Regions from separate parts of the Subdoligranulum sp. APC924/74 genome, predicted to be linked through region 1. Evidence: a T-box and tRNA genes for the amino acid it is inferred to sense, from the RefSeq annotation. Region 1 holds a T-box; the other holds one or more tRNA genes.
What was found. The T-box of region 1 lies ahead of tyrS (tyrosine--tRNA ligase). A T-box ahead of a tRNA ligase gene usually reads a tRNA of that ligase, here a tRNA-Tyr.
Positions count from the first base shown of each region.

Region 1 (10,270 bases):
AAAAATATCGCTTTTTCTCCTTTGGCGATGCCATGTTCATCCAATAAGCCTACCTCGCAGAACAGTTGACTTATCCTACTGCTTCCAGTATAATAAAATCACAAAGCGGCGCAAGAAAACACTCTGGCGCCGCATGTTTTTGAACAAAATGAAACAGCAAAACAGGGGAGACCATCATTTATGCCATACCGTCTGATTAAAAAAGAGGGTGCAGCCCGCCGCGGCGAGTTCCAGACTGTGCACGGCACGGTTCAGACACCTGCTTTCCAAAACGTTGCCACTGCTGCCGCGATCAAAGGCGGGCTTTCGGCACATGATTTGAAAGAAATCCGCGCACAGGTCATGCTGTGCAACACCTATCATCTCCACCTGCGTCCCGGTGATCAGGTCGTTGCCGATATGGGCGGCCTGCACAAGTTTACCCGCTGGGACGGCCCGATCCTGACCGACAGCGGCGGATTTCAGGTGTTCAGCCTTGCCAAGCTGCGCCACATTACCGAGGAAGGCGTAACGTTCAACTCTCATCTGGACGGCCACCGCATTTTTATGGGGCCGGAACAGAGCATGCAGATTCAGGCAAACCTTGGCTCCACCATTGCCATGGCCTTTGATGAATGCGTGGAAAACCCCGCTGAATATGATTACGCCAAAAACAGCTGCGCGCGTACCGCACGTTGGCTGCTGCGCTGCAAGGCGGAAATGGCCCGCCTGAAGCACGAGGGCAAGGCCGTGAACCCGGACCAGCTGCTGTTTGGCATCAATCAGGGCTGCACCTACAAAGACCTGCGCGTTGAGCACATGAAGCAGATTGCTGAATATGATCTGGACGGTTATGCAATCGGCGGCCTTGCTGTCGGCGAACCTGCCGAAGTGATGTATGATGTGATCAGCGCGGTAGAGCCTTACGCCCCGGCGGATAAGATCCGCTACCTGATGGGCGTTGGCACCCCCGGCAACATCATTGAGGGCGTGTACCGCGGTGTGGATTTGTTTGACTGCGTTATGCCCAGCCGCAACGCCCGCCATGGCCACCTGTTCACATGGAACGGCATCATCAACATTAAAAACCTGAAATATGAGCGTGACGAACAGCCCATTGACCCGCAGTGCGATTGCCCGGTCTGCCGCAATTACAGCCGCGCTTACATCCGCCACCTGCAAAAGGCAGATGAAATGCTGGGTATGCGTTTGGCTGTTATGCACAACCTGTATTTCTACAATCATTTGATGGAGCGGATTCGTGAAGCGTTGGATAACGGCACATTCCAGCAGTTCCATGATAAGTATGTGCATCTTCTGGATTCCAGAATTTAAGCGGATTCCGTGTTTCCTTGCTTTACCCCCTTGCGGTTTATGGCGAAAGCCTGTATAATAATAAAAATACTGTAAAATCAAAATTTAAGGAGTTCCACATTATGATCGAATTTTTGACCGCTGATACTTCCAGCACCGCCAGCCTGCTTGTCACTTTCCTGCCGATGGTTCTGATCCTTGTGTTCATGTACATCATCCTGTACCTGCCCCAGAAAAAGCAGGACAAGAAAGATGCTGCCATGCGCGCTTCCATCGAAGTAGGCGATACCGTTATTACCATCGGTGGTGTTGTTGGCCGCGTTGCTGCTATCAATGATAAGGATGATACCTTTGTTCTGGAAACCACCAGCGACCGTGTGAAGATTCGCTTCCGCCGTTCCGCTATTTCCTCCGTTGAGAAGCTGGACATGGGCAACACTGCAAAAGATACCGCCAAGAAAGATGCTCCTGCCAAGAAGAACTGATTGGTTCTGACTGTATTACCTGAATAACAAACGCCCCTTTTGCATAGTTTGTACCATGCAAAGGGGGCGTTTTCTTTATGTTTGCTGATAATTCAAGGGCTTCATCTGCCAAACTTCGATCAAGTCATATCTGCAAAGTCCGCAGTAAATCAAGCGGCCATTTATCTTGGCTGCTGATCAAAAGTTTCGGCTGCGGCGTGGGCACCGCCATCCTGCTTTTCGCTTTGGCCGCACAGATTTTTGCCCATACTGCACTCTCGCTGGAACTTGTCAAACCGGCAACCTGTGCCAGCGTGGCGGTGGGGGCTGTTCTTTCCGGTCTCGTTCTTGCGAACGGTATTGCTCAAAAACGGCTCTTATGCGGTGTTTCCGTGGGCGTCTTTTATGCGCTGTGTTTGAGCCTCACTACCGCTTTGAGCGGCAAACCGCTTGTATTTGATCATGTGAACCTCGCCTTACTTGCAGCGCTGCTGTTCGGCGGCACCGCAGGCGGCGTGCTGAGTGCATTGGGCGCAGTAGGGAACACTGCGCCCGAACGCTGATGCGCGCCCCGCGACCAGCACCGGCCCCTTACACGCCCAAAAGGGCTCTTAACAGCGGTTCATCCGCCGGTGCGGCTGCTGCCCTGGGCATACAAAAACTTGCGGGCAAAAACGATCTATTCGCTTTCTCTTCTGCGTTTCTGACCGGGTATCTCGCCGGCATTCCGCTCGGCCGGTTTGAGCTCCACGGTGCTTTCACTTCGCTTACAGAGCATGTCATGGCCGCACAAAGTTATACGGCATTCTGGTCTGTCTGGTGCAGTTGGTTTGCCGCGGCATTTTTGCAGGCATCGCTGATTTACCTCTGCGGTTTTCATTTGTGGGGCAGCATTTTTATGGGGGCTTATTTTGCGTTCAAGGGCACTGTATTAGGTGTGTGCGCTTCCGCCATTTATGCGTCCGGCGGGGCACGTGCGCTTGTTGTTTATTGGCTCCTGAACTGCCTGCCGGAGCTTGTGCTGTCGGCATTCATGCTTTGGCTTGCGCATAGTTCGTGCAGGGTAAGTCAAAGCCTGTCCAGCATTGTTTTTTCCGGCTGCCGTTGTGCGCTCACCGGCGCAATCCGGCGCTTATCTGTACATTATCTGCTTTGCCTGCTAGGGTGCGCTGTCAGCAGCTTTATGTTTTCCGCTTCAGCTGTCCTCTTCGCCAGTGTCCTGCTTTGAATCCGTCATCGCTTTGGACTGCGGTGCAATATAGCCAGTATCCGCAAGGGGAGAGGCTTCCACCGCCTGTTTCAACTGCTGCTGGTTGATATGGGTATAAATCTGCGTCGTGGATACATTCTCGTGCCCCAGGATTTCCTTGATGGCCAGCATATCCACACCGCCCTGATACATGAGTGTAGCAGCGGTATGGCGCAGTTTATGCGGCGAATAACCCATATTGTCCAAGCCCGCTGATTTCAAGCAGTTGGCAACAATCTGCTCCACACGGCGCGCTGTTAAACGTCTGCCAGTCTTTTTGGATACAAAAAGTGCTTCTTTATCCCGCAGGTTGTTTAGCGCAGCCCGCGCGGGCAGGTAATGCTCCAACGCAGCCTGGCACGCGGTGTTCAGGTACACCAGGCGTTCTTTGTTTCCTTTGCCGGTAATTTTAATGGTATCGTCCTTAAAATCACCAAGATTGATTGTGATCAGTTCCGCCAAGCGCATACCGCAATTCAGGAAAAAGACAATAATACAGTAGTCCCGTTCATAAAAGTCACTTTGTATATTTTTTAACAGCCGTATACTTTCACTGGCACTCAGATATTTGGGCAGGGATTTCTTTGGGCTGCCAAGGTTGATATTATCCGTTGGATTTTCGCTCAGTTCATTGATCTGGTGGCAAAGGTAGCCAAAAAAGCCGCGCAGAGCGCTCAGCTTGCGGGCACGGGCCTTGGCACCGTTATCATTACTGCGGGCGTAATCCAGATAATTGATAATATCCCGTTTGGTAATGGTGCTGATCTGGCGTTTGGTAATATGGGTCAAGTCAATTTCTTCCGGCGGTGTATCTGGCTGCGCAAGGTTCCAAACCATCATCATATAGCGGAAGAAACCGCGCAGGTCCAGATAGTAACCGTTAATGGTGCGCGGCGAACGCAGCTTGACAACATCCAGATAATGCAGATAATCCATAACAAGATCCGGAATATCCGTATACGGCGCATGCCGGTTTGGGTGCGCCACATCAATGTATGTACTCATTATTGTGAGTAAAGCCCTCCTCTGTATTTCGCTAAACTTGCATTTAGCGAAATTGCATGTTATGCAAAAACACACGAAATCCTGCACCCGCTTGTCGATAGATTCAAGATTTCGTGTGTTCTCTGCATGCCAGTAGCTCCTGGTTTTATTCTTCTTTCCGTTCGCTCTTTTATTTGCCTATTTTTATTTTATTTACTTATTTATTGCGATGTTCATCCAATAGGTCTATCGCAGCCATCACCATGGCATATCATTCAATACCAAATTCAGCCTTTTATCAATCTTCGTCATCACCCAGATTATCTACACGGCCCTGGCCCTTAATATAAAACGGCTCGCTGCCGCGCATGCCTTGCTGGCCCAGCGGCGAAGTAGAAATCGTGATGTTCAGGTTCATCTTTTTCTCATTGCTGACCAGGAACGGGCGCGCTGCATCGCCTGCGGCTTTGAACAGTGCATCGTCCTTGGGTGCATCCAAAACCAAAAGATAACTCTTGGTTGCTCCGTTGATCACCATGATCTGCAGGTATGCAGCTCCCACCATCGGGTACTTTTCCAACTCGGCACACAGCGGGTTGACCAATTCATCCGGGTATACCGAAGGCTCCACGATCGTCACCTTATCGCCGGGCTTGATCTGTGCATTGCGCTGGGCTGCCTGCTGCGCGGCGGTCTGCTTGATTTTTTCCAGCATCGCATTGCGCTGTTTCAGCAAAGATGCAACCATATCCGAGTTAAAGCGCAGGTTATCCGTGAACGGGTTCAGCACAAAACCTGCCACATGGTCGTTACCGTTCAGCATCCGGGCGTAATCATCAAAGCGCAGCAGCATAACCTGACCAGCGGGCTTATTCTGCCACTTATCCAGTTCTTCTGCATCGGTGAATGCGGTAAAGAAAGACTTTCCATCACCAGATTTCAGCAGCGCAAAGGTCACCTTGGTGTCTTTTGGCAGCTGGATTCGTCCATTTTCGTCCGGTTTAGGAGCGTTTTCGCCAATTTCAATCTTAGCCGGTGCAAGGAATACACCGCGCATCATCAGGTTGATAACCGCATTAAAGTTCTGCGGATTGTTTTCCTCACGCAGGGCCGCAGCAGCCTTTTTCAGCGCTGCATTATCAATTTTCGGCGGTTTGGGTGCTGCCGGGGCTGCATTCTGTGCCGGGGTCGTATTCTTTTCCTGTTCGCTCATGATATACTCCTCTTGGTTTGGGTCGCTGCCCATACCATATTATTTATTGATTTTGATTGCATTGATGGCTTCCCGCAGGTATGCAACGCCCACCAAGCGCAGCCCCGGGAATTGCGCAGCATCCAGCATGTTCAGGTTATGTTTGGGCACAATGGCGGTATCAAAGCCCACGCGCTGGGCCTCCCGCAGGCGGGTTTCCAGGTGCGGCACGCTGCGCACTTCCCCGCCCAGACCCACTTCACCAATGGCCAGTGTTTTTTCAGGTACAGGCAGATCCAGCAGACTGGACGCCATTGCCAGGCAGACCGGCAAATCGCAGGCAGTCTCGTCCAGTTTCAGACCGCCAATGATGTTGATATACACATCCTGGTTGCCAAACACATAGCCCGCGCGCTTTTCCAGCACGGCCAGCAGCAGATACATACGGTTATAGTCAAACCCGCTTGCCGTGCGTCGTGGGCTTGGAAACGCCGTTTTCGTTACAAGTGCCTGAATCTCGCTCAGTACTGGCCGCGTACCTTCCATCACGCAGGCAACGCAGGTACCGGAAATGCCAATCGGCCGCCCTTCCAGCATGACCTGCGAGGGGTTTTCGATTTGTTCCAATCCCTTGCCGGTCATATCAAACATGCCGATCTCATTGGTGGAGCCGTAACGGTTCTTCACGGCGCGCAGCACGCGGTACGGCAGGGTCTTGTCGCCCTCAAAGTACAGCACCGTATCCACAATGTGCTCCATGACTTTGGGACCCGCAATGGCGCCGTCTTTGTTGACATGGCCGACAATAAAGGTCGGTATCTCATTCGTTTTTGCCACATTCAAGAAGCGTGCTGAGCTTTCCTTGACCTGGCTGACCGTGCCGGAGGACGACGCCACATCCGTGCAGCGCATCGTCTGGATGGAGTCGATCACTACAAGATCCGGCTTCATCTGTTCAATCAGCCCGCAGATTTCATCCACATCGCTTTCCGCCACAATGGAGATATTATCCTGCGGCACATCCAGCCGAACGGCACGCAGCTTGATCTGCCGTACGGATTCTTCGCCCGTCACATACAGAACCGAGCGCGTCCGGCTTACTTCGCCGCACAGCTGCAGCAGAATGGTAGATTTGCCGATGCCCGGTTCGCCGCCAATCAAAATCACACTGCCCAGCACAATGCCACCGCCCAACACGCGGTCCAGCTCTGCAATGCCAGTTACAATGCGGCTTTTTTCTTCGGTCGTGCTTACGTTTTTCAGTTTCAACGGTTTCAGGCTGGTCTGACCCGTCACACGTACCGGCGCGGCAGCGCGGCCGGAAGAAGACTTTGCCGGTTCTGCCACCACATCTTCGGTCATCGTGTTCCATGCACCGCAGGACGGGCAGCGGCCCAGCCAGCGGGGACTGGTTTCGCCGCACTGGTTGCACACATAAATTGTTTTCAGCTTATCTTTTGGCATGGTTGTTCCCCCGGCCGCATTTTTCGTACCCTTTTATTATATCCTAAATCTCGTGTGGGGGCAAGGTATGCGCCAAAAATAAAGCGGCAGGCTGCCGCCCGGTGTGCCGGGGATGCAGCAGCCTGCGCGCTCATTTTATAAATTCAGACAATCAAAGCATTACCTTGTGGTAGGTCTTTTTCCCCTTTTTGATCACAACACCATTCTGGAGTTGCTCAACCGTCAGACTAAAGGTCGGGTCGGTCACTTTCTCGCCGTCCACCAGAACGCCGCCCTGCTGTACCAGCTGGCGGGCTTCACGGTTGGAACCGCACAGCTTGGCGCCAACCATGGCAGCCAGCAGGCCAACCTTACCGTCCTTGACCAATGCGGCATCCAGCTTGGTGGTAGGCATGTTCTCGTGGTCGGCTACGCCGCTGAACAGCTGGCGGGCTGCACTCTGGGCCTTTTCAGCTTCCTCGGCACCGTGCACCATGCTGGTCAGCTCGTAAGCCAGGATTTCCTTGGCCTTGTTCAGCTGCTCGCCTTCCCAGTGGTCCATCTCATCGATCTGCTCCAGCGGCAGGAAGGTCAGCATGCGGATGCACTTGAGTACATCAGCATCGCCGACATTGCGCCAGTACTGGTAGAACTCGAACGGGCTGGTCTTGTTGGGGTCAAGCCAAACGGCGTTGCCGGCGGTCTTACCCATCTTTTTGCCCTGGCTGTCGGTCAGCAGCGTGATCGTCATGGCGTAAGCATCCTTGCCCAGCTTGCGGCGGATCAGCTCGGTGCCGCCCAGCATGTTGCTCCACTGGTCGTCGCCGCCAAACTCCATGTTGCAGCCGTAATTTTGGAACAGGTGGTAGAAGTCGTAGCTCTGCATGATCATGTAGTTGAATTCCAGGAAGGACAAGCCCTTCTCCATGCGCTGCTTGTAGCATTCGGCGCGCAGCATGTTGTTCACGCTAAAGCAGGGGCCAACTTCACGCAGCAGCTCAATGTAGTTCAGGTTCAGCAGCCAGTCAGCGTTGTTCAGCATCATGGCCTTGCCTTCGCCAAACTCAATAAAGCGCTCCATCTGGCGCTTAAAGCACTCGGCGTTATGGTCAATGTCCTCTTTGGTCAGCATTTTGCGCATATCGGTACGGCCAGAAGGGTCACCGATCATGGTGGTGCCGCCGCCAATCAGGGCAATGGGCTTGTTGCCTGCCATCTGCAGGCGCTTCATCAGGGTCAGGGCCATAAAGTGGCCGGCGGTCAGGCTGTCGGCTGTGCAGTCAAAGCCGATGTAGAAAACAGCCTTGCCGTTGTTGATTACTTCCTTGATTTCTTCCTCGTCCGTTACCTGGGCAATCAGGCCGCGGGCTTTCAGTTCGTCATAAATGGTCATGGGGTGCATCCTCCTTGGTTTGTGCGGCAAGGGCAAAAAATAAAACGCCCCTGCCAAATGTTGAATTTGGCAGAGGGCGATCAAATACGCGGTACCACCTCTGTTTGCCCGTGTCTCGCGGCGGCGGGCCTTCGCGGGTGCGGTAGCCAAAGTGTACAACTGCGACACCCAAACGCTGTAACGTGCGCACACGGCCCAGCCTAACAGCCTTTAGCCAAAGGCGTTCAGCCTGCTGCTCAGGGATGTATTCACCGCTTTGCCTGCCAGCCCCTTACACCAACCGGGGCCTCTCTTTCGCATACAGCAAAACGGTTACTCGTTCCCGTCCTTGCATTTAACTGTTTACTAAATTAGCATATGTTGCCGCTTTTGTCAAGCGTTTGGCGGCAGCTTATTTTTCGATCTGCTTTTCATAGAACGTGATGGACAGCGAAACGCTGATATCATTATTGACCGAAAGATTCTCGTTGGCCGAAACCGCGATCTGTTCAATCGCGCAGCGAAAGCGGCAAAGGAGGCAACATCCTCAATCATTCCGTCCTGCGGCAGACCTGCACCTTCCAGTTTGATGATGCGCTGGGTTTCGCCGCGCACTAAGCCCGCATAGTTGACCACGCGGGCCGTACCCTGAATGCGGCTGACCAGCATCATGATAAAGAAGAACAAAACAATCAGCACAACGGTAAGCACCGTCATGCCGACACGAGATACAAAGGAGGCCTTTTGACCTTTTTCTGGCATCCGGTCAAAAATATGGCAGCAGACATTCCCGCCGCAAGCAGCAGAGGACATTGTTTTTTATAGTTCAATTCCTCTTATTTATCGCAAATTTGCGTATTTCCTCGACGATATTATTGATGGCAACAGGTTTATCAACGATGAACTCCCCAAGAAAGACTCCGGTCTTTCCCCTGTTTCCATCAGCGTTGGAGTTGCTTTTACTGACCGCAAAAAATCGAGCAGATTCATCTTCAAGGATGCTGACAAAGCTCTTTATCTGGTAAAAGAAAACAGCAGACGCGGATGTGCAATCTATTAACGTCTCCTTTTCATTATCATTTGCTCCCAGCTGGTACAAGTTGGGAGCTTTTTTCTTCGTTCAAACATAAAAATTTATATCAGATGTATCTTTATACTGTATTTTAACGTACACTCATAATATTTCTTCATGAATCTTGTCGAAACATATTGATTTTAAGTACATTTTGGGCTAACATTGTAAATAGCTTTTGTTGTATTTGCCAGGCCCCATACATTTCAGAAAGGTCGATGCCGCATGTATCATTCGGCTATGGAACCCCGCCCCGTCAGCTGCTCATCTTTTGTACCTTTACTGCGCAGGATGAGCTATCTCATCCTCAAACGCGGGTTTGATCTTGTATTTTCTTTGGTTCTGCTTGTTACCTGCGCGCTGCTCATGGCTGTGATTGCGCTTGTTGTTTGGCTGGATTCCCCCGGCAAGATCATTTACACACAAATACGGCTTGGATACGGCGGGAAGCCTTTTACTATCTACAAATTCCGTTCTATGCAGCAAAGCACTGCCCCGGATGATGCGAAGTGGACCAGTGAAAACGACACACGCATTACCCGCGTTGGCCATATCCTGCGCCTGACCCACCTGGACGAACTGCCGCAGCTGCTCAACATCTTTATGGGCGAAATGAGCTTTGTTGGCCCGCGCCCCGAACGCCCCACTGTTTATGACGACCTTGACGGCAAAGTCGAGAACTTCCGCAGCCGTATGCAGGTTATGCCGGGCCTGACTGGTTACGCGCAGGTCAATGGCGGCTATGATTTGAACCCTGCAGAAAAGCTCAAATATGATTTGATCTATATCAATCACTGCTCTGTACTGTTTGACCTTTGGTGCCTGCTAAAAACAATACCTGTTGTTTTTACAATGAAAGGCGCAAGGTAATATATTTTTGCCGGAAAGCAAAACGCCCCGTAAGCATTTTGTTATGCACGCTTACAGGGCATGAGACTTTCATATCGTCACTTATTTTTATGAGGAATCAACTATCGCACAAAATCCAAGGGGCTATATGCAGAAAAACTCCCGCGAGCGACCTGCCTGCGGGAGCTATGGAGGTGACGGGCAGATTTGAACTGCCGAATGAGGGTTTTGCAGACCCTTGCCTTACCACTTGGCCACGTCACCATAATAAGCAAAAAGCCGGCATAAACCGGTTCCTTGCTGTTTGTCTGGAGCGGCCGACGAGGCTCGAACTCGCTACCTCCACCTTGGC
Region 1 covers NZ_PSQF01000024.1:26,154-36,423, forward strand. The annotation lists gene queA (tRNA preQ1(34) S-adenosylmethionine ribosyltransferase-isomerase QueA) at 1-47, shown strand, start outside; gene tgt (tRNA guanosine(34) transglycosylase Tgt) at 181-1,314, shown strand; gene yajC (preprotein translocase subunit YajC) at 1,416-1,778, shown strand; gene C4885_RS07865 (TIGR04086 family membrane protein) at 1,856-2,320, shown strand; gene C4885_RS07870 (hypothetical protein) at 2,539-2,985, shown strand; gene C4885_RS07875 (tyrosine recombinase XerC) at 2,953-3,942, opposite strand; gene C4885_RS07880 (enhanced serine sensitivity protein SseB C-terminal domain-containing protein) at 4,289-5,203, opposite strand; gene radA (DNA repair protein RadA) at 5,243-6,646, opposite strand; gene tyrS (tyrosine--tRNA ligase) at 6,798-8,018, opposite strand; T-box leader at 8,088-8,356, opposite strand; gene C4885_RS07895 (hypothetical protein) at 8,391-8,810, opposite strand; gene C4885_RS07900 (hypothetical protein) at 8,824-9,096, opposite strand; gene C4885_RS07905 (sugar transferase) at 9,361-9,939, shown strand; tRNA gene C4885_RS07910 (tRNA-Cys) at 10,108-10,182, opposite strand; tRNA gene C4885_RS07915 (tRNA-Gly) at 10,228-10,270, opposite strand, start outside.

Region 2 (21,122 bases), on a different contig from region 1:
CGTATGGATATCGGCTGGCTGCTGGATGCCTGCCCCGGCAACTATAATATCGAGTATACGGATGGCAACGTCAGCTTCTATCAGGGCGGCGAAAACAACCGCTATCTGTATGTTTACTTCCCGCACGGCATTGGCAATGATACCTATGCTGAGAACGGCTACTTTACCATTACCACAACCCTTTCCCGCACGATGGACAGCATTACCATCCCGGTACCCAACTGTTTTTTTGGTTCTCGTACCAGCTGGATCGTGTACGTTATGGTCAAGGAACATGTGGAAAACAGTTACTCCGGCAACATCAGCAGCTATGGCCGCATCACGGTCAAGAAAAAGTGGATTACCGATGACAGCAACCACGGCCCGGCCAGAATTGTGCTGACCTATACCCAGGATGGCCAGCAGCGCAGCGCCACCCGTACCATCACGGGGGATGGCACCGCTTACTTTGATATCCGCCAGGGCATGACCAACTGCAACATCAGCGAGGATATGACCGGCCTGGATGGCTATGTCTCCACCATGACCACCAGCGATGACGGCAAAACCTTTACCTTTACCAACGCCAAGCGGCAAAAGCTGATCGTGAGCAAAAAGTCCGCCACCGGCAGCGATGAACTGCCCGGCGCAAAACTGGTGGTTTACAGCGTAGGCTCCGATGGTACCCAGAGCGAGATCGACAGCTGGAAGACCGAAAGCACTCCGCACGAGATGCAGCTTTCGCCCGGCAACTACCTGCTGCGCGAAACTTACGCTCCGGCAGGCTATGCCATGACCAGCGATATTACCTTTACCATCAATTCGGATTTTACCGTTGCCGTAACTTCCAAATCCGGCAAGCTGGATGGCCAGACATTGACTGTTATTGACCAGCCACTGGAAGTCAAGCTTTCCAAGGTGGACCCCAACGGCAACTCTCTGGCAGGGGCTTCCATGACGCTGACGGATAAGAACACCGGCAAGCTGGTTCACAGCTGGGTTTCCGGTACAGAACCGGAAAAGCTGGTGATGACCGGCAACACCGGCGAGGTGCTGGTGGCAGGCCATACTTACATCATGCACGAGGAAAGCGCCCCGGAGGGCTATGCGCAGGCTGCGGATGTAGAGTTCTACTTTAACGGTGACGGCACCATCCCCAACTGTGGTTACCACCTGGTCAAGATGGTGGACCAGCCGAGCGCAACGCCGACACCGAGCAATCCTTCGGAGAACCCGGACAAAACGCCCAACCCGGATGGTGATCCGACCCCGGGTAATCCCGGCGACAACCCGAATATGTCGGGTAACGCAATACCCAATGGCGATGGTGATACCCCCAAGATTAGCCCCACGGCCCCGCCGAATGTTCCGGCTTTTGCAAACGGTCAGTACGGTCTGCCCACCGGAGACAGCCCGGTGATGTGGATCTTCCTGGCGCTGGCAGTTGTATGTATTGGCGCGGCTGTTGGTGTGACCGTGGTGCGCAAAAAGAAAGAAAACGGCGATGATGCCTCGCATTCCGACAGGGGGTAAGCATGAACAGACAAAATCCCTCTTATAGCGGGCAGCCCCGCCGCTCCACAGGCAGCAGTACCCACCACAAATCCAGCAGAAAGCAGTACACCATGTACCGTGAGCCGCCGGAGAAAGACCCCAAGCCGCGCCGTCGGCGCAGTACGGATGGCGTAACGGCAGCGCAGCTTTCCAAGTTTATTGTACCGGCGCTGCTGGCTGCCGCGGTGGTGTTCCTGCTGTTGTTCTTCTGGCAGTGGACAAGCTACCAGAAAAGTGATGAAGAATACCAGACCCTGCGCACCCAGCTTGTCTGGATGGATACCAGCACCGGCGGCGATAACGCCCCGGCTTCCCGCCTGGACTTTACCGCGTTGAAAGAGCAGAACCCGGACGTTACCGCATGGCTCAGTGTGCAGGGGCTGGAACTTTCGCTGCCGGTGGTGCAGAACGAAGATTCCAACTATTACCTGCGCCGCAGCTTTTCCGGCAGAAGCAGCAACGATGGCTGTCTGATCCGCCCTTCGTGGGATTCCACCAGCTGGGCGGACGGTCTGTGCCATGTGATCCATGGCCACAACATCCATAACGGCGCCATGTTCGGCAAGCTGGATGCTTACCGCAAGCAGGATTTTTACAGCGCAAACCCAACGTTTACCCTGTACACGCCGGATGGCGACTACCAGTGCCGCATCTTCTCGGCACACGATGCCAAATCGGACGACCCGTGCTATGCGCTGGATTACAGTGAGGGCGAAGATTACGATGCCTTTTTGCGGTATCTGAAAGAACTTTCGCTGTATGATACCGGCGTGGATGTTCCCAGCGGCAGCCATATCCTGACGCTTTCCACCTGCCGCTCCGCCTATGCTTCCAACAACCAGCGCTTTGTGGTACACGCCATCATGGAACCCATCAACCACGCGCAGTAAGGTTGCAGGATAGCGAGACAAAAGCACCCGAAATGATAAGACAAATTTAGATAACCGCCCGTCTGTTTGGAATATGACATTCCGGCAGGCGGGCGGTTATTTTGGTTTTGTATTTGTATAGTATGAAAAAAGGGCAGAAACCCTGCCCAATTTGTAGGGAACGGTCAAGACCGTTCCCTACAGAGCAATAAAAAATATCATCTAAAACAACCTAGGCCCGCTGCATCCCAAAATCCTGTGCAACGGGCCTTGATCTTATTTTGTATGTAATACGAGATTAAAGTTTCTTCTGTTCCTTCTTTTCAAAGAAGGAACACAAACCCTCGTAAAAAAAATCACACTCTCACCATGTTGCGGGTGATCTCGGCCAGAGAATGTGCACCGCACATACTCATGGTGTCGGCCAGCTCACCGGCCAGCTTGTCCACATACACCTGAACACCCTCGGCACCGGCACCGTAAATGGCGTTCACAAAGGGGCGGGCAATCAATACGGCGTCTGCGCCAAGGGCCAACGCCTTAAATACATCCACACCCGTGCGGATGCCGCCATCCACCAGAATCTTGCAGCGGCCATTGACGGCCTCCGCAATTTCCGGCAGAACTTCTGCTGTGGCGGGCACCTGGTCCAGAACGCGCCCGCCGTGGTTGGAAATTACGATCGCCGAAGCACCGGCTTCCACCGCTTTCTGCGCGCCGCGTGCCGTCATGACGCCCTTGATGATGAACGGAACCTTGGCATCCGCAATAATGCCGCGCAGCTCCTCCACCGTTTTGCTGCCGGCGGGCGGGTTCAGGTTCTTCAAAAACGGCAGACCGGCGGCGTCAATGTCCATGGCAACGGCAAACGCGCCGGTGGCACGCACCAGGGCCATCTTTTCTGCAATCGTCCCGGCATCCCAAGGCTTTACGGTTGGAATGCCAAACCCGGCATTGGCTTTTACCGCCTTGCAGGCACCCACCATAACCGCGGGATTGGTGCCGTCACCGGTGAAAGCCAGGATCCCGGCATCGTGGCAGGCGGGGACCAGAATATCATTGTACTCCAGGTCGGTGTACTTGGTGCCGTAATGCAGCTGCATGGCACCCACCGGCCCGGCAAAAACCGGGATGCGGTAACTGTGGCCGAACATTTCCAGCGTGGTGTCCGGCTCACCCGATTCGCAAATGGTGTCCATGTTCACCCGCACGTTCTGCCATGCGCTGTAATTGCGGATGGCAACATCACCCACGCCCTTGGCACCGGGACCCGGCACCGTGTTGCGGCAGGCACGCCCATCACACACAGGGCACGCTTTGCAGGGCCCCATCTGGCCACGCGCTGCAGTAAGTACTTCGTTATACGTCATGGTCGTTTGCTCCTTTGTGGCGGCAAAAGCCGCAGTGTTTGCTCACTGCCATTGTAGCCTATTTGCCGCAAACCCGCAAGTGCATTTTGCCCGCCGCACAGGGGGCTACCCAAATACCTGTTGGTGTGCTATGATATTAACATAACAAGGTTTAGCGCCAAATGCCCGTGCCTGCACGGAAAAATACTTATCCGTTGGGAAAGCCGAAAAAGCAAAAAAAATGGCCTGTTTTTGCAACGTGGCGGACTTTTTGAATTTCCGGTATCCCCAAAATGGATGTACAATAGAAAGGAATCGCTATGAAATTTTCAGAAATGAAGTACGAACGCCCGGACCTGGATAAGGTTCTGGCCCAGTGCGAAGAGTATGCCAAAAAGATGGCCGCTGCCCAGAGCGGCGAAGAACTGGTACAGCTTTACCGCGAAGAAAACGCCATGATGGCCCATTACCACACGGCATCCTGCCTGGCATCCATCCATTATACCCAGGATACCCGCGATGAATATTGGAGCGGGGAACAGGAATGGTTTGATGCAACCGGCCCGGCGGTCAGCAATGCAGCACGCAATGTTGCGGAGGCGATTCTTTCCAACCCGCACGCCAAAGCGCTGGAAGAAGCGTTCGGTACCCGCATTCTGCCCAGCCTGCGCAACCTGGTGCTGAGCATGGACGACCGGGTGATCGAACTGCAGAAAGAGGAAAATGCTCTGACCAGTGCTTACCAGAAATTGTACGGCGGTGCAATGGCGGAGCTGGACGGCAAACAGCTGACCATCCCGCAGCTGACGCTGTATAAGCAGAGCACTGACCCCGCCATGCGCCGTAAGGCTTACGAGGCGGAAGCCGTTTACTTTGACGCCCACCGCGCCGAGTTTGACGAGATCTATGATAAGATGGTCAAGAATCGCAACGAGCAGGCACGCATCCTGGGCTACAACGATTACAGCGAGCTGAGCTATATCCGCATGAACCGCATCGGTTACGGCCCGGCGGAGGTTGCCGCGTTCCGCCAGGAAGTGGTGGAGCAGGTGGTGCCCATGATCCAGAAGGCTCTGGCTCTGCGCAACAAGCGCACCGGCATTGAGAACCCCATGTTCTGGGACAGCACCATCAGCTTTGCGGACGGCAACCCCGTGCCGCACGGCAGCTATGACGAGCTGATGGCCGGTGCCCGCAAGATGTACCATGAGCTCAGCCCCGAAACGGCAGAGTTCATCGACTTCATGCAGGATAACGAGATGTTCGACGTTCTCAGCCGCCCCGGCAAAATGAGCGGCGGTTATGAGGAAATGCTGCCCGATTACAAGACCCCCTTCATCTTTGCCAACTGGAACGGCACGGCGGGGGATGTGGATGTGCTGACCCATGAAGCAGGGCATGCGCTGGAAGGCTACCTGGCTGCCCGCAGCCCCAAGAACATCCCCGAAGATATCCAGTGCCCCGGTATGGAGAGCGCCGAGATCCACTCCATGAGCATGGAGTTCCTGACCGCCCCGTGGCATCACCTCTTCTTTAAGGAGGATACGGATAAATACGAGCTGCTGCACGCCGAGGACAGCTTTATCTTCCTGCCATACGGCTGCATGGTGGATGAATTCCAGCACATTATGTATCAGCAGCCAGATCTTACGCCGGATGAACGCAATGCCGTCTGGCTGGAGCTGGAAAAGAAATACCGCCCCTGGAACAAGTTCGGCGACCTGCCGTTCTATGGCCGCGGCGCAGGCTGGCAGCGCCAGCTGCATATCTTTGAATGCCCGTTCTACTATATTGATTACTGCCTGGCAACCGCCATTGCCCTGCAGTTCTTTGTGGCCAGCCTGAAGGACCACAAGGACGCCTGGCAGCGCTATATGAAGCTGACCAACCTGGCCGGTATGGCAACCTATACCGAGCTGGCCGAAAGCGCCGGAATGAAAGCCCCCTTTACCAAGGGCAGCCTGACCGAGCTTTCCCGCGCGGTGGCGGATTGGATCGAGCAGCATCAGGTAAGCTAAGGCAATACCGCATAATTCCCGCCTTGCGGCTTAAGCACCGCTCCGGCAGCTGCGGCACGGCATCTGCGTTGCCAAAATGCTCGATAAGACATCCAGTATTATCTGCGCTTTTGGCTTAGCTTCTGCCGCACCTCGCTCGCCGTATCGGCACTTAGAATTATGCGGTATTGCCCTAAAACAGAATAAGCATCACTTTTATGCCGCAGGCTGTGTGCCTGCGGCATTTTTGCTGCCATTTTTGAAGCAGTGGGAAAGAACCAGATAAAATATATTAACTGACATAATATTATATAATATATAGAACAAAATAATACCGGCAGAGCCGCCGCCACACGCAGCGGCCCTGCCGGAGATAGAACTGGAACAGATAGCGCTGAATCTGAACCTGGGCAGCGCCGACCTTGGTACACTGAAAGCCAAAAGCATACAGGCAGACCTTGCCCTCGGCAGCCTGTATGCGGATGAGCTGCAAACCGGGCAGCTGGATGCAACGCTTGCCCTGGGCAGTGCAGAGCTTGGCACCGTGCAGGCAGAGCGCGTGACGATTGAAAACGCCCAGGGCGATGTGACGATCGACCGCCTGCTAGGGGCTAGTCAGGTGCAGGTAACCGATCAGCTGGGCAATATTGCCCTGACCCTGGGGGAAAAGGCAGACGGTTACAGCGTGCAGGCTGCATGCGGCCTGGGCAGTATTACGGTAAGCGGCGCCAAGCAGGCAAGCCCTTACAGCGCCAACAGCAAAGCAGCCAACGCTGTGATTCTGGATGCCGCGCTGGGGGATATTACCCTGAACTTTGAGGAATGAGCGGGGAAAAGAGCATCACATGTGCGGCATGCCGGAACGCGTTTGGGGCCCGTTCCAAACGGCGGACGGGTGCCGATGTGCAAAATGTTTTGATTAGTCATACTCTTGTGCCTGGCCATGGTGCAGTTTATACAACTTTTGCCCAAAAGGCCAAAAAAAGATTTAATACAACAAATTTTGCATATTGTACGCGAATGTGGTACAATAACCAATAAGCAAATCAGGCAACGAAAAGGGTAAAGGAGAATTGCGAAATGGCGTATTATTTTAGTGAACCGTCCCGTACCTTCGGCGAGTATCTGCTCGTCCCCGGCTATTCCTCTTCGGAGTGCATCCCCACGGCTGTCAGCCTCAAAACCCCGCTGGTCAAGTACCGCAAGGGCGAAGAAGCCTGCCCCCTGACCATGAACATCCCCATGGTTTCGGCTATCATGCAGTCCGTTTCCGGTGAGAAGCTCGCCATTGCCCTTGCCAAGCAGGGCGGCGTTTCTTTCATTTACGGCTCCCAGTCCGTTCAGTCCGAGGCTGATATGGTTCGCCGTGTCAAGGCTTACAAAAAGGGCTTTGTTACCTCTGATTCCAACCTGCCGCCGGAGGCTACCCTGGCTGATGTGTTGGACCTGAAAACCCGTACCGGCCATTCCACCGTTGCCATCACGGCTGACGGCACCCCCCACGGCAAGCTGCTGGGCATTGTGGCATCCCGTGACTACCGCCTGTCCCGCATGAGCACCGATCTGAAAGTGACTGAGTTCATGACCCCGCTGGACAAGCTGGTTACCGCACCGGCCAACACCAGCCTGCATGACTGCAACGATATCATCTGGGATAACAAGATCAACTCTCTGCCGCTGGTAGACGAGCAGGGCAACCTGCAGTATATGGTTTTCCGCAAAGATTATGATTCCCACAAGGAACATGCCAATGAGCTGCTGGATGCCAACAAGAGCTATGTTGTCGGCGCCGGCATCAATACCCGCGACTATGCCGAGCGCGTGCCCGCCCTGGTGGATGCCGGCGTGGATGTGCTCTGCATCGACTCTTCCGAAGGTTACAGCGAATGGCAGTCCCGTACCATCGCCTGGATCCGTGAGCATTACGGCGACAAGGTAAAGGTCGGTGCAGGCAACGTGGTGGACCGCGAGGGCTTCCTGTTCCTGGCAAAAGCCGGTGCAGACTTTGTCAAGATCGGCATTGGCGGCGGCTCCATCTGCATCACCCGCGAAACCAAGGGCATTGGCCGCGGCCAGGCAACCGCCGTTATCGAGGTTGCCAAAGCCCGCGATGAATACTATGAACAGACCGGCATCTATATCCCCATCTGCTCCGATGGCGGCATTGTGCATGACTACCACATCACCCTGGCATTGGCAATGGGCGCTGACTTTGTTATGCTGGGCCGTTACTTTGCCCGCTTTGATGAATCCCCCACGAACAAGCTGCGCGTTGGCGGCAACTATGTGAAGGAATACTGGGGCGAAGGTTCCAACCGTGCCCGCAACTGGCAGCGCTATGACCTTGGCGGTGCCCAGAAGCTGAGCTTTGAGGAGGGCGTTGATTCTTACGTTCCGTATGCCGGCCCGCTGGCCGATGGCGTGCAGACCACGCTGTACAAGGTGCGTTCCACCATGTGCAACTGTGGTGCGCTGTCCATCCCGGAACTGCAGCAGAAAGCCCGCCTGACGGTCGTTTCTTCCACCTCCATTGTGGAAGGCGGCAGCCATGACGTTATCCTGAAAAACAACCCGAACAATGTTTAAGCTGTTCCGGGTTGGGGCACCACGGCCAGCAGAATTTGCGCTTGCAATCTGATAGGATTTGTGGTATTATAACCAACATGAGATGCAAAGGGGCAGCTACCAATACAGCTGCCCTTTTTTGCACTTTTGCGGGTTCAGGCGGTAACATTGTGCGTTTTAACCGCCTGGGGCCGGGGACTCAGCCCCAAAACAATCAGGGGCGCGGCAGAATGGCTGCGCCAATTAAGAGAGGGAAAGAATTATGAAAAAATTTGCCTGCGTTGCACTGAGCACTGCACTGCTGGCCAGCATGCTGGCTGCCTGCGGCAGCTCCGCATCCACCACCCCAGCGGCTTCCTCCGCTGATACATCCTCCGATACCGGGGCATCTTCCACCGAAGCTGCCGCTTCCACCGGGGCTGCAGCAGATGGTTCGCTGCACGTTGCCATGAACACCGATATCCAGACGATGGATGTGCACAAGACCAACAACGACTACATGGTGCCGCTGAATATCTTTGACCGCCTGTTTGAGATCAAAACCAATGCGGACGGCTCCACTGAGCTGGAGAAGAGCCTGGTGGAAGACTACACCGTTTCGGACGACGGCCTGACCTATGATTTCACCCTGCGCAGCGGTGTTACGTTCTCTGACGGCACCCCGCTGACCGCCAACGATGTCAAGTATACCTTTACCCGTATGCTGGCCCTGCCGGACAGCGTGCAGACGGATTATGCCTCTGCCATTGCCGGTGCGGAAGCTGTGATGGATGGCACCGCCACCGACCTGGAAGGCATTCAGGTGATTGATGACACCCACTTTACCGTTACCCTGTCGGATCCGTTTGCCGGTTTCCTGTATGAGCTGGCAACCGCTTCCTGCTCCATCATGAGCGAGAAGAACGTGGAGGAAGCAGGCGACCAGTTTGGTATGGACTGCTCCAAGACCATCGGCTCTGGCCCGTATGTGGTCACCAGCTGGACCCGCGACAGCAGCATTGTGCTGGATGCCAACCCCAACTACTGGGGCGAAAAGCCCAGCGTGCAGCATGTGGAAATTTCCATCGTGCCGGATTCTTCCACCATGAGCATGATGTTCCAGAACGGTGAGCTGGATATCCTGGACTGCGATTACATTGACGCTGCAGTTGTCAACTCTACCTACAAGACCCAGTATGCCGATGATATCGTAACCTCCAACCGTCTGGGCACCACCTACATGGCTCTGAACGAGAATGTGGAGCCGCTGAACGATGTCAAGGTCCGCAAGGCCATCCAGATGGCCATTGACCGCCAGACCATCCTGGATACCGTGTATAACGGCGATGGCAACCTGGTGGACGGCATTTACCCCAAAGGCCTGATCGGCTACACCGAGGACAACGAGGGTTGGTTGAAGTACGACCCCGAACAGGCCAAGAGCCTGCTGGCCGAAGCCGGTTACGCGGATGGCTTTACCATGGAGATTGCTGCCGATAACTCCAGCAGCGATTCCACTCTGCTGGTCATCCAGATCGTGCAGCAGTACCTGCAGCAGATCGGGATTAACGCCGAGATCAAGAGCTATGACCCCGCCAGCTGGCTGGATCTGCGCAAGAGCGGCGATATGGTCAGCTTTGTCAGCTCCTGGACGGCCGACTATAATGACCCGGATAACTTCATTTACACGTTCTTCGGTACCCCCGAAAAGAGCAATGTGCGCAGCCTGAACTACTTTAACACCGACGCTATGAGCCGTGTTGCTGCCGCCCGCGGCATTGTGGACGACACCGAACGCCTGACCGAGTACGCCGCGCTGGAAAAGCAGATCGTGGAAGAGGACGCTGCATGGGTACCCATGTTCAGCCGTTCCCACCTGTTTGTTAAGGGCGACCGGATCGCCTCCTTCACCCCGCACTGGGCCGGTTATAACGATACCCAGTATATCAACGTTACCTTGAAGTAATTTTTGGACAAAAAAAGTTACAAATAATGCAATGCAGGCTGCGACCACAGGTTGCAGCCTGCATTTTTTATGTTATAATTTTAATGCTTGTATATTTTACAGCATAAAAGTGTAAAAATATACAGTCGCTCAAACAGACTGTCCATAAGGTAAAACTGTATTCTGCCTGGCAGGAACCGTAGGGGCGCACATTGTGCGCCCACGAACCTGAAAACTTAAGGCAACACCGCACAATTCCCGCCTAGCGGCTTAAGCACCGCTCCGGCAGCTGCGGCACGGCATCTGCGTTGCCAAAATGCTCGATAAGACTTCCAGTATTATCTGCGCTTTTGGCTTGGCATCTGCCGCACCTCGCTCGCCGTATCGGCACTTAGAATTATGCGGTATTGCCTTAGCGCTTTTTATAAAAGCGCTGTGCCGAAGCAACGCCTGCGGGGAAAATGATATTCACCTGCACAGAGCATGGTTTTAACCGATTGGCAGTTTGGAAACAGCGGCTGTGAGGGACAAAAGGGGAGTGACTCCGTGTGAAAAGCGTGATAAAGCGCATTTTGGGCACCATTCCGGTGCTGATCGGCGTGGTACTGCTCATCTTCATCATGCTGCGCATTGTTCCCGGCAATGCGGCGGCTATGCTGCTGGGTGAACATGTGGACCAGGCCACCATTGACCGCCTGACTGAAGTGATGGGGCTGGATAAGCCGGTGATCGTGCAGTTCTTTGACTATCTGGCCGGGGCGATTCATGGGGACCTGGGCATCAGTTATAAATATAACCGCGCTGTTACCGATATGATCATAGAGGCGTTCCCCTACACGCTGGAACTGGCCCTGCTGGCGGCGCTGTTCGCCTGGGTGCTGGGCCTTGGCACCGGTATTATAGCAGCCATCAGGCAGAACAGCCTTGTGGACCACCTGTTCATGGGCGTTTCGCTGGCTGGCGTTTCCATGCCTATTTTCATGGTGGCGCTGCTGCTGCAATACCTGTTTGCCTTCAAAATCAAGGCATTCCCGCTTACGCTGGATGGTACCTTCCTTTCCATGATTCTGCCCGCCATTGCCCTGGGCTGGAACAGCGCAGGCAGCATTGCCCGTATGACGCGCTCCAGCCTGCTGGAAGTGATGCAGGCGGATTATATTGATACCGCCCGTGCCAAAGGCCTGCGCAAGCAGGCGGTTATTCTGGGCCATGCGCTCAAAAACTCCATGCTGCCGGTCATTACCATGATGGCATTGCAGTTTTCCGGCATGCTGTCCGGCGCAGTTATCACCGAGAGCATTTTTGCCATTCCCGGCATCGGCCGCCTTGCCACCACAGCAATCCAGAACCGTGATATGCCGGTGCTGCAGGGGACCGTGCTGTTTACCACCGTGCTGGTCATTGCAGGCAACCTGATTGCGGACCTGCTGTATTCTGTGCTGGACCCGCGCATCAGAAAGGAGGCATAAGCCATGGCAGACGAAATGTTGAAAAATGCCCAGCCGCAGGAATTGGAAAGCCAGATCGGCGAAGAGGACGGCCTGAAAGAGCAGCTGCTGCGCATGTGCCGCCAGAACAAGCTGGCCGCCTTTTCGGCTGTGCTGATTCTGGTTGTCATCCTGATAGCTATTTTTGCTCCCGTTCTGGCCCCCTATGGTGAGGCTGAGCAGGACCTGATCAGCCGTTTGCAGGGCCCCAGCGCTGCCCACTGGTTTGGCACGGATGAACTGGGCCGCGATGTGTTCTCCCGTATTCTGTATGGTTCGCGCCTCTCGCTTACCATCGGTATTCTGCCCAGCATCATTTCGCTGGTGGTGGGCATCTTCTTTGGCCTGCTGGCTGGTTACTTTGGCGGCTGGGTGGATTATGTCATCATGCGCCTGGCGGATATCATGCTGTCCATCCCGTCCCTGCTGCTGGCCATGGTGGTTATGTACACCCTGGGCCAGTCCACCGTCAACCTGTTTATCGCGCTTTCCCTCACCAGCTGGGCCAGTGTGGCCCGCGTGGTGCGCAGCCAGACCCTGAGCCTGAAGGAGAGCGAATATGTTGAGGCTGCCCGTTCGATCGGCGTCAGCAACGGCAAAATCATGCTCAAGCATATCCTGCCCAACTGCATTCCCTCATTGATCGTTCTGTTTACCCTGAATGTTCCCTCTGCCATTCTGTCTGAAAGCTCGCTGAGCTTTTTGGGCATCGGCGCACAGCCCCCGGCAGCATCCTGGGGCCTGATGGTCAACCAGTCCAAGCAGTTTTTGTTCACCCAGCCCTGGTTGGCCTTGGCACCCTGCATTGCCATTATGATCGTGGTGCTGGCGTTCAACTTTTTGGGTGACGGTCTGCGCGATGTGCTGGACCCCTACATGAAGAACCAGTAACGGCGGGGGAGAAGTAAAAGATGGAAAATAATAATAATGTTCTGGAAATCCGCGGCCTGAACTCCTATTTCTTTACCGAAAAAGGCGTGGCCCCGGCGGTGGATGGCCTGGACCTGGATATTCCCAAGGGCAAGATCATCGGTCTGGTGGGGGAGAGCGGCTGCGGAAAAAGCATGACCGCCAAATCCATTATGGGCCTGCTGAAATACCCCGGCCGCGTGGCGGGCGGCAGCATCCGGTTTGAAGATCAGGACCTGACCAGACTTTCGGATAAAGAGCTGCGCAAGATCTGCGGCAATGATATTTCGATGATCTTTCAGGAGCCGATGACCAGCCTGAACCCGGTGCTCAAGGTGGGCCGCCAGGTGCGCGAAACGCTGCTGGTGCATAACCCGACCATGAGCAAGGCGGAAGCCAAGCAGCGCGTGGTGGAAATGTTCCAGCGTGTTGGCATCCCCGAAGCGGAAAAGCGCTATGACTGCTACCCGCACGAGCTTTCCGGCGGCCTGCGCCAGCGCGTGATGATTGCCATGGCCATGGTATGCAAGCCCAAGCTGCTGATTGCCGATGAGCCCACCACCGCACTGGATGTGACAATTGAAGCCCAGATCCTGCGCCTGATGAAGGAGCTGCGGGACGAAACCGGCATGAGCGTGCTGATCATCACCCATAACATGGGCGTTGTGGCGGAAATCTGTGACTATGTGTATGTCATGTACGCAGGCAAGATCATGGAACAGGCCGAAACCTTTGAGCTGTTTGACCATACCATGCATCCCTATACCAAGGGCCTGCTGGATTCCATCCCGCGCATTGGCCAGAACGCCGAGCGGCTGCACACCATCCCCGGTGTGGTGCCCAACCTGCTGCACCTGTCGCAGGGCTGCCCGTTCAGCAACCGCTGCGAATATGCCACCGACCAATGCCGCACGGAAAAAGCGCAGCTGCATCCCGTTGCACCGGATCATCAGGTGCGCTGCTTCCGCTGTGAGGAGGAACATCAATGAGCGAGGTAAAACACGAAGTTCTTTTGCAGGCAAAAGGTATTTATAAAAACTTTGAAACCAGCAAAAAAGACCAGGCCGTCCATGCCCTGACCAATGTGGATCTGACCCTGTACCGCGGCGAAACGCTGGCCCTGGTGGGGGAGAGCGGCTGCGGCAAAAGCACCCTGGGACGCACCCTGATCCGCATGCTGCCCGCAACCAGGGGCAGCGTGACCTTTGAGGGGCAGAACATCACCGCCATGAAGGATAAGGAATTTGCCCCCCTGCGCCGCCGGATGCAGATGGTCTTCCAGGACCCGTATGCCAGCCTTGACCCGCGCATGAAGGTGCGGGATATCATTGCCGAACCGCTGGAAACCTATCATGTATGCAAAACCAAAGCCGAAACCACCCACCGCGTGCTGGAATTGATGCAGGCTGTTGGTGTACCGGCAGAGTTTTTGAACCGTTACCCGCACCAGTTCAGCGGCGGCCAGCGCCAGCGCATCGGCATTGCCCGCGCCATTGCGCTGCAGCCGGACCTGATCGTCTGCGATGAACCGGTCTCCGCATTGGATGTTTCGGTGCAGAGCCAGGTGTTGAACCTGCTCAAGGACCTGCAAAAGCAGTACGGCCTGACCTATCTCTTCATCGGGCATGATCTTTCTGTCATCAACTTTATTGCGGACCGCGTCTGCGTAATGTTCCTGGGCCATGTGTGCGAGGTTGCTACCAAGGAAGAGCTCTACAGCCGCCCCATGCACCCCTATACCGCCTTTTTGATGGATGCCATCCCGCAGGCGGATCCACACCGCCGCAACCAGCACCGCCGTGTGCTGATGGGCGAAGTGCCCAGCCCGGTCAACCTGCCGTCCGGCTGCTGCTTCCATACCCGCTGCCCTTACGCAACGGAGCGCTGCCGCACCGAGGTTCCGGAGCTGCGGGAATGGGATGGCCGTATGGTTGCCTGCCACCGCGCGGGCGAAAACTGGGACTGAGATAACACAGTGAGGAAATAACAATGCAGGCAGTAATCAATGTGGCCATAGCGCCGCTTACCACAAACCCGGCCCTCTGGGCGCAGAACCCGCAGCAATCCCGTTTGGTGGATGAGCTTTTGCTGGGCATGCCGGTGAAAATTGCCGGCGAAGCCGAACAGCACATGGTACCGGTACGCACCTTTTACGGCTATACCGGCTGGGTAGCACAGGATGCTTTGCTGACTGGCCCCAAGGCGGAAGAATGGCTGGTTCAGCCGCAGATGGTGGTCATAGCCCGCTGGGCTGATGTGCTGGCGGAACCCCGTGTGCAGGGGGCCTGCGTGGCTGCTGGCCTGCCCTTGGGCGCCCGCGTGGCCGTGCAGGGGGGGCCGGAAGACGGCTGGCAGGCCGTAACGCTGCCGGATGGCCGCACCGGTTACCTGCGTGCGGACGCGCTGGCCCCGCTGTACACCCAGCCCTGCGAGCAGGACCAGGAAAAGCTGCGTGCAGCCATTGCCCAGGCAGCCAAGCGCTACCTTGGCACGCCCTACCGCTGGGGCGGCAAAACCCCGGCGGGCATTGATTGCTCCGGCCTGTGCAGCATGGCATACCTGCTGTGCGGTATTTCCATCTGGCGGGATTCCGAGCTGAAAGAGGGCTACCCCATCCATCCGGCCCATGTTTCGGATATGCGCGTGGGAGATCTGGTGTATTTCCCCGGCCATGTGGCGCTCTATCTTGGCAATGGAGAGTACATTCATTCCACCGCGCGAGCAGGGGATAATGGTGTTGTGATCAACAGCTTTTACCCGGATTCCCCCCTCTACCGCCCTGACCTGCCCAAGCAGATCACCGCAGTAGGCTCCTACTTTGCCCGCCGGGAGGCAACCTGATAAAATTGAAATGAAGAAAAGCGCCTCTCTGTGATAGGAACAGAGGGGCGCTTTGATATGGGTTTTGTAATAAATGCGGTCAAAAGTGCGGGAAAAAAGAACTAGACGATTAAATATACGTTTTAACGTTCAACACTTTGGCGGGAGCTGGTGGATTCGCCAAGCCGCGGTCTAAGCAACAGTCCGCAGGACTGTTGCTTGCCGCCTTCGGGCGGCCGACCTGTTCGAACCCTACCAGTTCCAGCACAAAAAAAGACCCGCAACCTCAGTTGCGGATCTCTTTTGGTGGGAGCTGGTGGATTCGAACCACCGAAGCATTAAGCAGCAGATTTACAGTCTGTCCCCATTGGCCACTCGGGAAAGCTCCCATATTCATTTGTGCGCCTGCCTTAACAGTGCTTGATTAGTATATCAGAGCCTGAGCAAAAATGCAAGCCCTATTTTGAAAAAAATTGAAGTTTTTTGCTGCAATGCGGGAAAATGGGGTAAAAGATGCTGTATAACGAACAATTTTCGCGCGAGAAGGCACAGTGGTTAATAATTTGAAGAAAAGCCCAAAAAGCCCTTGCTTTTTTGCGGCGGGTATGCTAAAATACTTTTTGCAATGCCAAGGCATTGCCTTATGCGGAAGTGCTGGAATCGGCAGACAGGCACGTTTGAGGTGCGTGTGTCTATGACGTGTGGGTTCAAGTCCCATCTTCCGCACCAACCAAAAGAGCGCTGAATCGTTTAAGGTTCAGCGCTCTTTTGGTTTATCAGTACCCACTAGCCTCTCACAACGTACATAGAACAAAACAGGCCGCACAGCCTGCGCCATTCTTTAATGGCGGCAGCCGTGCGGCCTGGTCTATTTGAATCATTCGTAGGTGCGGCGTCCGGCAAAAATGCACAGAGGGCGGTTACACTTGCCGGTGCCCATCAGCTGGGTGGCAGCACACAGGGTTGCGCCGGCGCTGGAACAGGCGGGGATGCCGTCATAGAACAGCACCTCCCGTGCGGCGCGCTCGGCATCGGCCGAGGAGACCGTCAGCACGGTATCCACTACATAGGGGTTATAGTTTTCCGGCACAAAACCGGGCCCGATGCCCGCAATGCTGTGGTGGCCAATGAACCCGCCGGAAATGGCGGCGCATTCGCTGGGCTCCACGGCCACAATGCGGATCATGCTGTTCCAGGCTTTCAGGTATTCCGCCACGCCGGTAATGGTGCCGCCGCTGCCTACGCCGATCACCACAGCATCGATCGCATCCCCGGCGGCTTTTAAAATCTGGGGGCCGGTCACGCGGCGGTGGTATTCGGGGTTATCATCATTGGCAAAGTAGTTGGTAAAGTAACCGTTATAGCGGGCGGCGGTGTCCTTGGCAACCTGTTCCAGCGCACGGCGGCCGCCGCTGCCGCATACCACAATGCGCGCCCCCAGGTTTTGCAGATGCTGCCTGCGGGAAAGCGGCAGGCTGCTGGGCACCACCAGAATGCAGGGGTGGCCTGTGGTGGCACAGCTTACCGCAAGGGCAGCGCCAAAACTGCCGGAACTGGCTTCCACCACCGGCATACCGGGCTGCAATGTGCCGCGCTCGGTGGCAAAAGCCAGCATGGTTTCGGCCACGCCGTCCTTGCAGGTGCCGGTAGCGCCGCCGAAATCCAGATATGCCAATATGCTGGAAGCAAGTTCGTGCCGCCCGGAATACCCCGAAAGCCGCACCACCGGGGAACGGTACACGTCCTGATAATAGCTCTGCAATATTGCCATAGCCTGGCAGACCTCCTTGCAAAAATCAGGCAGGGGAGAACACGCAGTCCGTAAAATCCGCCCCGTTCTGTAAATTTCACCCAATATACAACATATTATAGCATATCCGGCGCGGCTTTGTACATGAAAAAAACATATTTTGCCGCAGTTTTTACGGCAAAAATGCTGGGTGGGCACAAAAAGCTGAAAAAAACGCAAAAAACAGCCGGATACCGCACCTTTGGGCCTTGACAGTATGACTTTAGAGTGTTATAATTCAAAAGCTGTAAAGAAAAAACACTTTACAGCAGTCAGAGAAACAGACAACACAAAGGGGGCACGGCCGTGGCAGCCAAAGCAGGTAAGGACCTTGGGTTTTCCATCCTGCTGGATTATTACGGCATGGTCCTGACGGAAAAACAGCGCAATATTCTGACAGAATATTATAACGATGACCTTTCGCTGGCCGAAATTGCCGAAAATTATGGCATAACCCGCCAGGGAGTACGGGATGCCATCAAGCATGGCGAAGCGACCCTGATGGAGATGGAGGAAAAGTTGGGCACTGCCCGCCGGACCGAAGCCATTCGGGCAGATCTTGCCCGGCTGGAAGAGCTTGTCAGCGAGGTGCGCGTGTGCAATACTGGGTTGTTTGAACCGGATACCCGCGTTCAGCGGGCTACCGAGGAGATGCTGACCATTATTCACCGCCTTGATACGCAGGAGGAACTGCCCGATGGCATTTGAATCTTTAAGCGAGCGTCTGAACGGCGTTTTCAAAAAACTGCGCGGCAAAGGCAAGCTGAGTGAAGCGGATATCAAGGCTGCGATGCGGGAAGTCCGCATGGCGCTGCTTGAAGCGGACGTCAACTACAAAGTCGCAAAGGATTTCTGCGCGCAGGTTTCGGAGCGCGCCATGGGCCAGGAAGTGATGGAAAGCCTGACCCCCGCCCAGCAGGTTGTCAAGATCGTCAACGAGGAACTGACCAAGCTGATGGGCGGCGAGGAACCCCAGACCCTGCACATCAAAAATAAGGGCCAGACCGTTATGATGATGTGCGGCCTGCAGGGTAACGGTAAAACCACCCATGCGGCAAAGCTGGGCCGCTTTTATAAGGCTCAGGGCCGCCGCCCACTGCTGGTAGCCTGTGATATCTACCGCCCCGCAGCAATTGACCAGCTGCGCATTGTAGGCGAGCAGGCAGGCGTTCCCGTCTATGAGATGGGCACCGAAAAGCCGGAAAAGATTGCCAAGCAGGCAGTTGAGTACGCCAAAGACCACGGCTATGATATCGTTATCATTGATACCGCAGGCCGTTTGCAGATCGACGACCAGCTGATGGACGAGCTGGTGCGCATCAAGCAGGCTGTTGAGGTGGATGAGACCCTGCTGGTTGTGGACGCCATGTCCGGTCAGGAAGCCGTCAACGTTGCCAAGACCTTTAACGAAAAGGTTGGCATCAGCGGCGTGGTCCTGACCAAGACGGACGGTGACACCCGCGGCGGTGCGGCGCTTTCGGTTCTGGCCGTTACCGGCAAGCCGATCTACTTCCAGGGCACCGGCGAGAAGCTGGATGCGCTGGAGCCGTTTTACCCGGCGCGCATGTCCAGCCGTATCCTTGGCATGGGCGATGTGCTGAGCCTGATCGAAAAGGCCCAGACCTTGCAGAATGACAAGGAAGCTGAAGAAGCCGCCAAGCGAATGATGGCCAACAAGTTCGATATGAACGATATGCTGACCCAGTTCGCCCAGATCCGCAAGATGGGCGGTGCATCCGCGCTGTTGGCCATGATGCCCGGCGCCAACCAGATCAGCTCCGAACAGATGGACCAGATCGATGAAAAGGCGCTGCCCCATATTGAAGCCATCATCTACTCCATGACGCCGGAAGAGCGTGCGCATCCTTCCATCATCAACCCCAAGCGCAAGCGCCGCATTGCGGCGGGCAGCGGCCAGACGGTTGAGGACGTGAACAAGCTGCTGCGCCAGTTTGAAGCCATGCAGAAGATGATGAAAAAGGTCAAGCGCAACCCCAAGGGCTTTATGCGCGGCCTTGGCGGAATGAGAGGCCTGCGCTGAGCAGCCTGTTATGAATTTGATATGACCCGTAAGCCTCTCTGGCCCCAGGGTGATATATAAATTGCAAGCCCACGAGGGAAAACCACGGGGCCGTAAAAACAAAATTTTGGAGGATATTTACCATGGTTAAGATTCGTCTGCGCCGCATCGGCGCCAAGAAAGCTCCTTTCTACCGCATTGTTGTTGCTGACAGCCGCTTTGCTCGTGACGGCCGCTTCATCGAAGAGATCGGCTACTACGATCCGACCAAGGAGCCCAGCGTTGTCAAGATCGACGCCGACAAGGCTAAGCAGTGGCTGGCCAACGGCGCTCAGGCTACCGATACTGTTCGTGTTCTGCTGAAGAAAGAGAACATCCTGTAATTAAACGGAGGAACGCCACATGCAGGAACTGCTGATTGCCGTTGCCCGTGGCCTTGTGGAAGATAAGGACGCGGTGCAGGTAACGGTTGACCCCGCGCGTGAGGACGGCACGGTTGTGTACCATCTCACGGTGGCAGAAGGCGACATGGGCCGCGTGATTGGCAAACAGGGCCGCATTGCCAAGGCAATCCGTGTTGTCATGCGTGCCGCCGCCGTCCGCCAGAACGAAAAAGTCGTGGTGGAAATCGGCTGATTTTTGCCACCCAGCACTCTGCCGCTTTGCGCGCAGGGTGCTTTTTATTTGCCGCCGCTTTTGTGTGATTTATTCTAGGAGGTTCCCCCTATGCAAAACTATCTGCCCGCCTGCAAAATTGTTTCCACCCACGGTGTCCGCGGCGAAATGAAAGCCCTGTCGCTGTGCGACGGCGCACAGTTCCTGGCCAAGTTCAAGCGCCTGTACGCTGCCGCAAACGGCAGCGGCGAAGTTGCGCTGCGCGGGGTGCGCGCCCAGGGCAATATGCTGCTGGTCAAGCTGGCCGGGGTGGAGGATATGGATGCCGCCCGCGCCCAGGTGGGCAAAACCTACTATTTTGCCAAGGCGGATGCCAAACTGCCGGAGGGCCGCTATTTTATTGATGATCTGATCGGCTGCACTGTGCTGCATGCGGACGATGGCCGCACCCTTGGCATCGTTGCAAAGGTGGACCACCCCGGCGTACAGGATATCTATATTGTGCGCGATGCAGCGGGGGAAGAGCACTGGATCCCTGCCGTGCCGGAGTTTGTGGTGGATGTGGATATTGCGGCCCGCACAGTAAAAATGCGCCCCATTGCGGGCATGTTTGATGAGCCGGTCAACGGCGATGAGGAGTAATTGATGCGCATTGATATTGTCACCCTGTTCCCGGAACTGTGCGATGGCTTTTTGAGCACCAGCATCCTGGGCCGTGCCCGCGCCAAAAACCTGTTTGAAGCGCACTGCCACCAGATCCGGGATTATACCAAAAACAAACAGCGCCAGACGGACGATTACCCCTATGGCGGCGGCTGCGGCATGGTGCTGTATGCTCAGCCCATTGCAGATTGCCTGCGCGCTGTGGCAGACCAGTGCGCCCAGCAGGGCCGCGCCAAGCCCCATGTGGTGTTTTTGACCGCCGCCGGGCAGCCCTATAACGAGGAGACCGCCCGCCGGCTTTCCAGCTATGAAAGCCTTGCGCTGGTGTGCGGCCACTATGAGGGCATTGACCAGCGCGTGATCGATACCTTTGGCGATGAGGAAATTTCCATCGGCGACTATGTGCTGACCGGCGGCGAGCTGGCCAGCCTGGTGGTGGCAGACAGTGTGTTGCGCCTGCAGCCCGGCGTTCTGGCTGAGGAAAAAGGCTACCAGGATGAAAGCTACTGGGACGGCCTGCTGGAATACCCCCAGTTTACCCGCCCGGAAGTGTGGGAGGGCCAGGCCATCCCGCCGGTGCTG
Region 2 covers NZ_PSQF01000019.1:5,167-26,288, reverse strand. The annotation lists gene C4885_RS06975 (collagen binding domain-containing protein) at 1-1,512, shown strand, start outside; gene C4885_RS06970 (class B sortase) at 1,515-2,423, shown strand; gene C4885_RS06965 (alpha-hydroxy-acid oxidizing protein) at 2,759-3,772, opposite strand; gene C4885_RS06960 (M3 family oligoendopeptidase) at 4,072-5,769, shown strand; gene C4885_RS17000 (hypothetical protein) at 6,056-6,241, opposite strand; gene C4885_RS06955 (DUF4097 family beta strand repeat-containing protein) at 6,155-6,574, shown strand; gene C4885_RS06950 (IMP dehydrogenase) at 6,829-8,334, shown strand; gene C4885_RS06945 (ABC transporter substrate-binding protein) at 8,576-10,258, shown strand; gene C4885_RS06940 (ABC transporter permease) at 10,786-11,706, shown strand; gene C4885_RS06935 (ABC transporter permease) at 11,710-12,615, shown strand; gene C4885_RS06930 (ABC transporter ATP-binding protein) at 12,636-13,622, shown strand; gene C4885_RS06925 (ABC transporter ATP-binding protein) at 13,619-14,599, shown strand; gene C4885_RS06920 (SH3 domain-containing C40 family peptidase) at 14,623-15,474, shown strand; tRNA gene C4885_RS06915 (tRNA-Tyr) at 15,758-15,842, opposite strand; tRNA gene C4885_RS06910 (tRNA-Leu) at 16,099-16,182, shown strand; gene C4885_RS06905 (PLP-dependent cysteine synthase family protein) at 16,331-17,224, opposite strand; gene ylxM (YlxM family DNA-binding protein) at 17,549-17,950, shown strand; gene ffh (signal recognition particle protein) at 17,940-19,283, shown strand; gene rpsP (30S ribosomal protein S16) at 19,406-19,645, shown strand; gene C4885_RS06885 (KH domain-containing protein) at 19,665-19,898, shown strand; gene rimM (ribosome maturation factor RimM) at 19,989-20,519, shown strand; gene trmD (tRNA (guanosine(37)-N1)-methyltransferase TrmD) at 20,523-21,122, shown strand, end outside.
Region 2: it encodes a tRNA-Tyr, which carries the amino acid that the T-box ahead of tyrS (tyrosine--tRNA ligase) is inferred to sense. The anticodon was not compared.